One region of the Orrella dioscoreae genome, then DNA from elsewhere that is predicted to be linked to it. Evidence: predicted binding sites of a transcription regulator. Region 1 holds the regulator's gene; the other holds the start of a gene.

What was found. Region 1 encodes LexA, which represses DNA repair genes until DNA is damaged. Its sites were predicted from a motif close to ACTGTATNNNNATACAGT; they were not measured.
Region 2: a site for LexA is predicted at 2,008-2,025, ahead of recA (recombinase RecA). Genes of this name have one in related genera too.

Annotation. Positions count from the first base shown of each region.
Region 1 covers NZ_LT907988.1:2,041,136-2,045,343, forward strand. The annotation lists gene lon (endopeptidase La) at 1-1,253, shown strand, start outside; gene ODI_RS09560 (RNA-binding S4 domain-containing protein) at 1,353-1,754, shown strand; gene lexA (transcriptional repressor LexA) at 1,787-2,437, opposite strand; gene ODI_RS09570 (LysR substrate-binding domain-containing protein) at 2,541-3,503, opposite strand; gene ODI_RS09575 (Bug family tripartite tricarboxylate transporter substrate binding protein) at 3,625-4,208, shown strand, end outside.
Region 2 covers NZ_LT907988.1:2,166,372-2,170,579, forward strand. The annotation lists gene ODI_RS10120 (sensor histidine kinase) at 1-965, opposite strand, end outside; gene ODI_RS10125 (response regulator transcription factor) at 1,084-1,812, opposite strand; gene recA (recombinase RecA) at 2,153-3,217, shown strand; gene recX (recombination regulator RecX) at 3,304-3,834, shown strand; gene ODI_RS10140 (LysR family transcriptional regulator) at 3,837-4,208, opposite strand, start outside.

The DNA.
Region 1 (4,208 bases):
CCTACATCGGTTCGATGCCCGGCAAGATCCTGCAGAACATGTCCAAGGTGGCCGTGCGCAACCCGCTGTTCCTGCTCGATGAGATCGACAAGCTGGGCATGGACTTCCGCGGCGATCCCGCGTCGGCGCTGCTCGAGGTGCTGGATCCGGAACAGAACCACACCTTCCAGGACCACTACATCGAGGTCGACTTCGACCTGTCGGATGTGATGTTCGTGGCAACGAGCAACACGCTGAACATTCCGCCGGCGCTGCTGGACCGCATGGAAGTCATCCGTCTGTCGGGTTACACCGAGGACGAGAAGGTGCACATCGCCCGCGAGCATCTGCTGCCCAAGCTGATGAAGAACAACGGCGTGAAGCCCGAGGAACTGGCTGTCGACGAATCGGCCATCCGCGACATCGTGCGTTACTACACCCGGGAAGCCGGCGTGCGCGCGCTCGAGCGAGAAATCGGCAAGGTCTGCCGCAAGGTGGTCAAGCAGCTGCTCACGCAGTCGCAGGCCGACGGCGCGAAGGCCTCCGAGCCCGTCGTGCAGGTCAAGGTCAACGCCGACAACCTGAACGACTACCTGGGCGTGCGCCGCTATTCCTTCGGCATGGCCGAAAAGGAAAACCAGGTCGGCCAGGTCACCGGTCTGGCATGGACGGAAGTGGGCGGCGATCTGCTGACCATCGAAGTCGCCGACATGCCCGGCAAGGGCGTCATCCAGCGCACGGGTTCGCTGGGCGACGTCATGAAGGAGTCGGTCGAGGCTGCGCGCAGCGTCGTGCGGGCCCGCGCCCGCCGCCTGGGTTTTGCCGACAGCGTGTTCGAGAAGCACGACATGCACGTGCACGTGCCGGAAGGCGCCACGCCCAAGGACGGTCCGTCCGCGGGTATCGCCATCACGACGGCCATCGTCTCGGCGCTGTCCAGGATCCCCGTGCGCGCCGACGTCGCCATGACCGGCGAAATCACGCTCCGTGGCGAGGTGCTGGCCATCGGCGGCCTGAAGGAAAAGCTGCTGGCAGCCCACCGTGGCGGCATCAAGACGGTGCTGATCCCCGAGGAAAACGTGAAGGACTTGGCCGAGATCCCGGACAACGTCAAGAACCACCTCGAGATCGTGCCGGTGCGCTGGATCGACAAGGTGCTGGAAAAGGCGCTGGAACGCCTGCCCACGCCGCTGCCCGAGGAAGAGCCCGCCAAGGCCGAGTCGGTGGTGGCTGCCGGCAAGCCGGCCGACGCCGACCCCGTCATCAAGCACTGATCCCGGCCTGGGCGTCGGCCCAAGGCTGGCGATTCGATCCCTGCCTTCTTCTTGCGAGGAAGGCGGGGATTTTCATTTGAGAGCAGGCGAGGAGCCGGGATGGTGCAGGAGGACGAACGCCACGGCGTGCGTATCGACAAGTGGTTATGGGCGGCGCGTTTCTACAAGACCCGGTCGCTGGCCAGCGCCGCGGTCGAAGCGGGCAGGGTGCTGGTCAATGGCGCAAGGGCCAAGCCTGCGCGCATCGTTCGGCGGGATGACCGCATCGACATCACCGGGCAGGCCCAGCAGCAGTGGGTGGTGATCGTGCGGGGATTGGCGGAAAAGCGCGGCTCGGCCACGCTGGCGCGCCTGCTGTACGACGAAACGACCGAGAGCATTGCCGCAAGGCTGTTGCGGGAAGAGGCGCGCCGCTGGCAGCCGGAGCCTGAGGAAGACCGCCACGGCCGTCCCACCAAGCGGGAACGGCGTGACCTGGACCGTTATCGTCACCGCGACTAGGCTGCCGTGGCGGCGTGCGCGGCGTGTGTTGCCTAGTGCAGCGGTTGCGTGCGGATCAGGCCGACCGCAATGCCTTCGAGCACGAAATCCTGCCCGGGCTGGATCTCGATGGGGGCGAAGTCGGGATTTTCCGGCAGCAGCGCAATCCGCGAGCCGCTGCGCTGCAGGCGCTTGACGGTGACGTCGTCATCGAGACGCGCCACCACGATCTGGCCATTGCGCGCTTCCGGGGTGCGCTTCACCGCCAGCAGGTCGCCATCCAGAATGCCGGCGTCCCGCATGCTGAGCCCGCGCACCTTGAGGAGGTAGTCCGGCGTCTGCGTGAAGAGTCCGGGATCCACGCCCACCTCGCGTTCGACGTGCTCGGTGGCGAGGATGGGACTGCCTGCCGCGACGCGCCCAACCAGCGGCAGCAGCATCTGTGCCAGGGCCGGGTGGGGCAGCAGGGCCTGCACCGGCTCGGGCGCCTGGTTGAGCAGCCGGATGCCGCGCGAGGCGCCGGCGGTCAGCTCGATGGCCCCCTTGCGCGCCAAGGCCTTCAGATGGTCTTCCGCGGCATTCGGCGACCGAAAGCCCAGCGCCTGGGCAATCTCGGCGCGCGTGGGCGGGAAGCCCGTCTGCGCGAGCGTGCGGCGGATGAGATCCAGGATTTCCTGCTGACGGGCGGTGAGCTTGGCGGCCATGTTTCTCGTACTGTATATGTATACAGGCTCGATTGTGGGGCATGCGCAGGGGGATTGCAAGCGATGGCCGCCGGGAGCGGCTGGCGCCAAGCCCGTCGCGCCCTCACAGGGCGCTGTCGGAGGCTGCCTGGCCGGGCATGGGGATGCCTGCCGGCCGCAGCGCGTAAGGGCCGTTGGCCAGCTGTTCGCGCAGAAAGCGCACGCACACGCCGATCTTGGCCGACTCCGACAGCCTGCCCGGCGTGACTGCCCAGATATCGGCAGGCCAGCGATACGCGGGAAGCACGGGAACCAGTTCTCCCTTCTGCACGCTCAGCGCGCAATCCCAATCCGCCAGCCGCACGATGCCGTGGCCATCCAGCGCCCATTGGCGAATGATGTCGTTGTTGTTCGAGGAAAGCGTGCCCGTCACCTTCACCGTCTCCAGGCCCTTGGGGCCGACCAGCCGCCAATTCCCGAAGGGCTGGTCACGCTCGCGGAAGACCAGGCAGCTATGGCGGCACAGTTCGTCCAATTGTTGCGGCATGCCGCGCGCTTCCAGGTAGGACGGCGCGGCGCACAGCAGGCGGTGGCTATGCGCGATACGGTGGGCAATCAGATGCGGCTCGGGCACGCCGCCGATACGAATGTCCAGGTCCAGCCCCTCTTCCAGCAGATCCACCGGCCGGTCCAGCACCGTCAGCGATACCTCCAGTTTGGGATAGCGCTTCGCCAGCAGCGAAATGGCGGGGGCGACGTGATTGCGTCCCAGCCGGAAGCTGGAGCTGACGCGCAAGCGGCCCCGGGGCTCCGACACTTCGTCCGCCAGCGCGTCGCGTAACTGGCGCACATTTCCCAGGATTTCCCGGGCCCATTCGTAGGTCTGCTCGCCCTGCGCGGTGGCGCTCAGGCGCCGCGAGGTGCGATGCAGCAGCCGCACGCCCAGATCCTGTTCCAGGATGCCGATGCGTTTGCTGACGTAGGAGGGCGACATGCCCCATTCGTCGGCCGTGCGGGCGAAGCTGCCCAGGCGGATGACTTCGGTGAACAGGTGCAGGTCGACGAGCGAGGGCTGGTGATCGGCCACGAATCGTGTATTGAGAAGTTCCGGATTCGGGGATTCTAAAAGGTTTCGTGGCCGATACGATATGCGGACATGCCTTGGTCACCTTTTCGAGCAAGGCCATAACAATATCGGGAGAGACACCATGACATCGTCCACCACCACCGTCCAGCGCCTGCTCCTGGCCGCGCTGGCCGCATGCGGCATCGGCACCGCTGCCGCGCAGGAAACCTATCCCGCCAAGGCCATTACCTGGCTCGTGCCCTTTGCGGCAGGCGGCCCCACCGACGCAGTCTCCAGGAACGTCGCGCAACGGGTTTCCGCCGCGCTGGGGCAATCGATCGTGGTGGAGAACCTGGGCGGCGCCGGCGGCACGATCGGCGCGGCAAAGGTCGCGCGCGCCAGGGCTGACGGTTACTCCCTGTTCGTGGGCCATATCGGGACCATGGCGGCCGCGCCGTCTCTCTTCAAGTCGCTGCGCTACGACCCCAACCAGGATTTCGTTCCCGTGTTCCGTTTCCCCGACACGCCCATGGCCTTGCTCGTGGGCGCCAATTCGCCTTACCGCACGGCCACCGACCTGTTCGAGGCGGCCCGCAAGGATCCGGGCAAGCTCACCTTCGGCACGGCGGGCGTGGGCTCGTCTTCCCACCTGGCTGCCGAACATCTCGCGTCGGTGGTCAAGGTGCAATACACCTTCGTGCCCTACAAGGGCACGGGCCCGGCCAT
Region 2 (4,208 bases), 130 kb from region 1:
TCGATGCCCGCCAGCATCGCCTGCGGCACCCAGTGCTGGGCCTGCTCCTGCGCCAGCGCGCTCAGGTCGACCTCCGCCATGGGCAGCGCGTCGGCATTCTCGGCATTCGCCAGCAACAGCAACTGGTTGACCAGCCGCGTGGCGTGTTCGGAGCCGGTCACGAGCTGCCGCAGGCTGAACTGCATTTCCTCCGGCGTGGCGTCGCGCAGCGCCAGCTCGGCCTGCGTGCGCAGGCCTGCCAGCGGGGTCTTCAGCTGGTGCGCGGCATCCGCGACGAAGCGGCGCTGGGCCTGGATGGTGGCCGACAGGCGCGCCAGCAGGTCATTGACCGCGCCCACCAGGGGCGCGATTTCCGACGGGGCGGCGTTTTCGTCCAGGGGCGACAGGTCGTCGGGACGGCGCGCGCGCAGGCGTTGCTGCAGCGCGTTGAGCGGCGCGATGCCGCGCGACAGGCCGAACCAGACCAGCAGCACCGCGATCGGCAGGACCACGAACTGCGGAATGATCACGCCCTTGATGATGTCGTTGGCCAGCTGTTCGCGCTTCTCCAGCGTCTCGGCCACGGTCAGCAGCACGGGCCGCGCCCCGGGCGAGGCGGGTTCCATCCAGATGTAGGCCTGGCGGATGCCGAAGTCGCGCAGCGTGTCGTCGCGGTACAGCACCTCGCCGGGCCGCGAAGGCGTGCCCAAGGCGGGCAGCGGCAGTTCACGGTCGCCGCCCAGTATCTGTCCCCTGTCGTCCTGCACCAGCCAGAAGACGCTGTCGTCCTCGTCGGTGCGCAGCAGGCGCCGGGCCGCGGGTGTCATGTCCAGGCGTGTCTCGCCGTTTTCGACGATGACCTGCGCCGCCAGCACGCGCAAGGTGTTGGCCAGCGTGCGGTCATAAGGCACGTTGGCGATGTTCTGCGCCACCACGTAGGTGATCGCCACGCTCATGGGCCACAGCAGGAAGAGGGGGGCGAGCATCCAGTCCAGGATCTCGCCCAGCAGCGACCGGTGGGCGGGCGCGAAGTTCGGGCCGGCGCTGCCGCGCTGGATGATGTCCAGCGCTTCCTGGTTCAGGGCTTCGGAGGGGGTTGCGGGCTCAGTGGGCGGTTGCTGGCTGATCCGTGCCACGGAGGTCTCCGCCGTTGTTGCGATCGATGGCGGCGTCGCGTTCCAGGCAGTAGCCCAGCCCGCGCACGGTGGCGATCTTCACGTCGCTGGGCTCGAGCTTCTTGCGCAGGCGATGGATGTAGACCTCGATGGCGTTGGAGCTGACTTCCTCGCCCCATTCGCAGAGGTGATCGACGATCTGGTTCTTGCTGACCATGCGCCCGGCGCGGGTGAGCAGGATTTCGAGCAGGCTGACCTCGCGCGCCGAGAGGTCGAGCGTGTGGCCGTCGACCTGGGCCACGCGCCCGGTCTGGTCGAAGACGAGGCGCCCATGGCGCAGCACCGTGGCGCCGCCGCCCGCGCCACGGCGGGTCAGGGCACGCACGCGGGCTTCCAGCTCGGACAGCGAGAAAGGCTTGGCCATGTAGTCGTCGGCGCCCAGGTCCAGGCCCTTGACGCGCTGCTCGACGCTGTCGGCGGCGGTCAGGATCAGGACGGGCAGGTGCGAGTTGCGCGCGCGCAGGCGGCGCAGCACTTCCAGGCCGGGCAGGTGCGGCAGGCCGAGGTCCAGGATGAGGAGGTCGAAGGCTTGCGCGGCCAGCGCGGAGTCGGTGGCCAGGCCGTCGTGCAGGCTGTCGACGGCATAGCCGTTGCGGCGCAGCGAGCGGGACAGGCCGTCGGCCAGGATGCTGTCGTCTTCTGCGATGAGTATGCGCATGGCCGGAGTGCCGCGGTTAGGAGGGCGGCCGGCATGGCGGCGGCGCGCCCGGGACCGGACGGCGCCGGGTCTGGGCCCGCTCACCGCCAGTGTCTTGTCTCTCGGAACCGATTCTGTCACAGGGGCGGGCCGCTTGGACACAGGGGATAACGCGGGGATGGGGCAAGGGCCGGGAGGGTGGAAAAAAACCTCCGCACTGTGCTTTTATCCAGTACAATCCGATGCCATAATGCCCCGCAAGGAAAGACGGTGGCGCCCGGCAGGGCCCGCCGCAGGAACCCTCCGGGACAGCTCGAAGCGCGCAGCGCCGGGCAGACCGATCACCATCAAGGACTCGTACATGGACGACAAACAGAGCAAGGCCGCCGCGGCGGAAAAATCCAAGGCGCTGGCCGCTGCGCTGTCGCAGATCGAAAAGCAGTTCGGCAAGGGCTCGATCATGCTGTACGGCGGCAACGAGGTCGAGCACGACATTCAGGTCGTCTCCACCGGCTCGCTGGGCCTGGACATCGCCCTGGGCGTCGGCGGCCTGCCGCGCGGCCGCGTGGTCGAAATCTACGGCCCGGAATCGTCGGGCAAGACCACGTTGACCCTGCAGGTCATCGCGGAAATGCAGAAAGTGGGCGGCACCTGCGCCTTCGTCGACGCCGAGCACGCGCTCGACGTGCAGTACGCCTCCAAGCTGGGCGTGAAGCTCACCGAGCTGCTGATCTCGCAGCCGGACACGGGCGAACAGGCGCTGGAAATCACCGACGCGCTGGTGCGCTCGGGCTCGGTCGACCTGATCGTCATCGACTCGGTGGCGGCCCTGGTGCCCAAGGCTGAAATCGAAGGCGAAATGGGCGACTCGCTGCCCGGCTTGCAAGCCCGCCTCATGAGCCAGGCGCTGCGCAAGCTCACGGCCACCATCAAGCGCACGAACTGCATGGTCATCTTCATCAACCAGATCCGCATGAAGATCGGCGTCATGTTCGGCAACCCCGAAACCACCACCGGCGGCAACGCGCTGAAGTTCTACTCGTCCGTGCGCCTGGACATCCGCCGCACCGGTTCCATCAAGCGTGGCGAGGAAGTGGTCGGCAACGAAACGCGCGTGAAGGTCGTCAAGAACAAGGTGGCACCGCCTTTCAAGCAAGCCGAGTTCGACATCATGTACGGCGCGGGCATCTCGCGCGAAGGCGAGATCATCGACCTGGGCGTGCAAGCCGGCGTGGTCGAGAAGTCGGGCGCCTGGTACAGCTACAACGGCGACCGCATCGGCCAAGGCAAGGACAACGTGCGCGAATACCTGCGTGAGCGTCCGGCGCTGGCCTTCGAGATCGAGAACAAGGTCCGTGCCCAGATGGGCGTGGCCGAGCGTGCCGCCGGTGTCGTGGCGGCCACGGCCGGCTCCGAAGAGGACTGATGTCCTCCTGGGGGACCCGCAAGCCTTCAGGCCCTGGTGCCCGTCACGCTCGATCCGGGCGAGCGGGCACGCAGGACGAAGCGTCAGTGCAGGGAATCGCGGACGAACAGTCCGAGCATTCCGGCAGTGGCGAAAATCCCTCGGCGCGTGGGTCCGCGCGCCGAGGGCCCTCCCTGAAGGCCCGGGCCGTCGATTTCCTGTCGCGCCGTGAGCATGGCCGCCAGGAACTGGGCCGCAAGCTGGCCCGCCACAGCGACGACCCCGAAGAAATCGAAAGCGTGCTCGACAGCCTGGCCAAGGAAGGCTGGCTGTCGGATACCCGTTATGCACAAAGCATCGTGCAGCGGCGCGGCGAGCGCCAGGGCACCGCGCGCATCGTGCAGGAGCTGCGCCGCAATGGCGTGGATGCCCAGTTGGTCGACACCTTGCGGGCGGAACTGCAATCCACGGAATATGAACGCGCCCGGCAGGTCTGGGCCAAGCGTTATGCCGACAAGCCCGCCACCACCCCCACGGAATACGCGCGGCAGGCGCGCTTCCTGGCCGCGCGCGGGTTTGGCGCGGGCATCATCAGCAAGATCCTGAAAGGCAGCGGTCTGGACGACGACGCGCTGTAGCGCTATCCCCGCACCGACTTGATACCCGCCAGGGTCTTGAAGCAGCCCTCCCGGGCAATGTTCAGGAAGTCCTGGATATAGGACGCCTGCGCATCTTCCGTCCGCACGGCGGCATGCAGCGTGCACCAGACGCCTTGGGGACCCAGGTGCACCACGTCCATCCAGCCTTGGTCCAGATACTCGGTCAACGCCCAATTGGGCAGCGCCGCAACGCCGCGGTTGCTGGCCACCAGTTGGGCAATGATGGGCGTGAGTTCCGCACGGCGGATGCTGGCGGGCTCGACGTCCGCCGGGTCCAGGAACTGCGTGAAGACATCCAGGCGCTGCTTGTCCACCGGATAGGTGATGAGCACCTGGTCGGCCAGTTGCGCCGG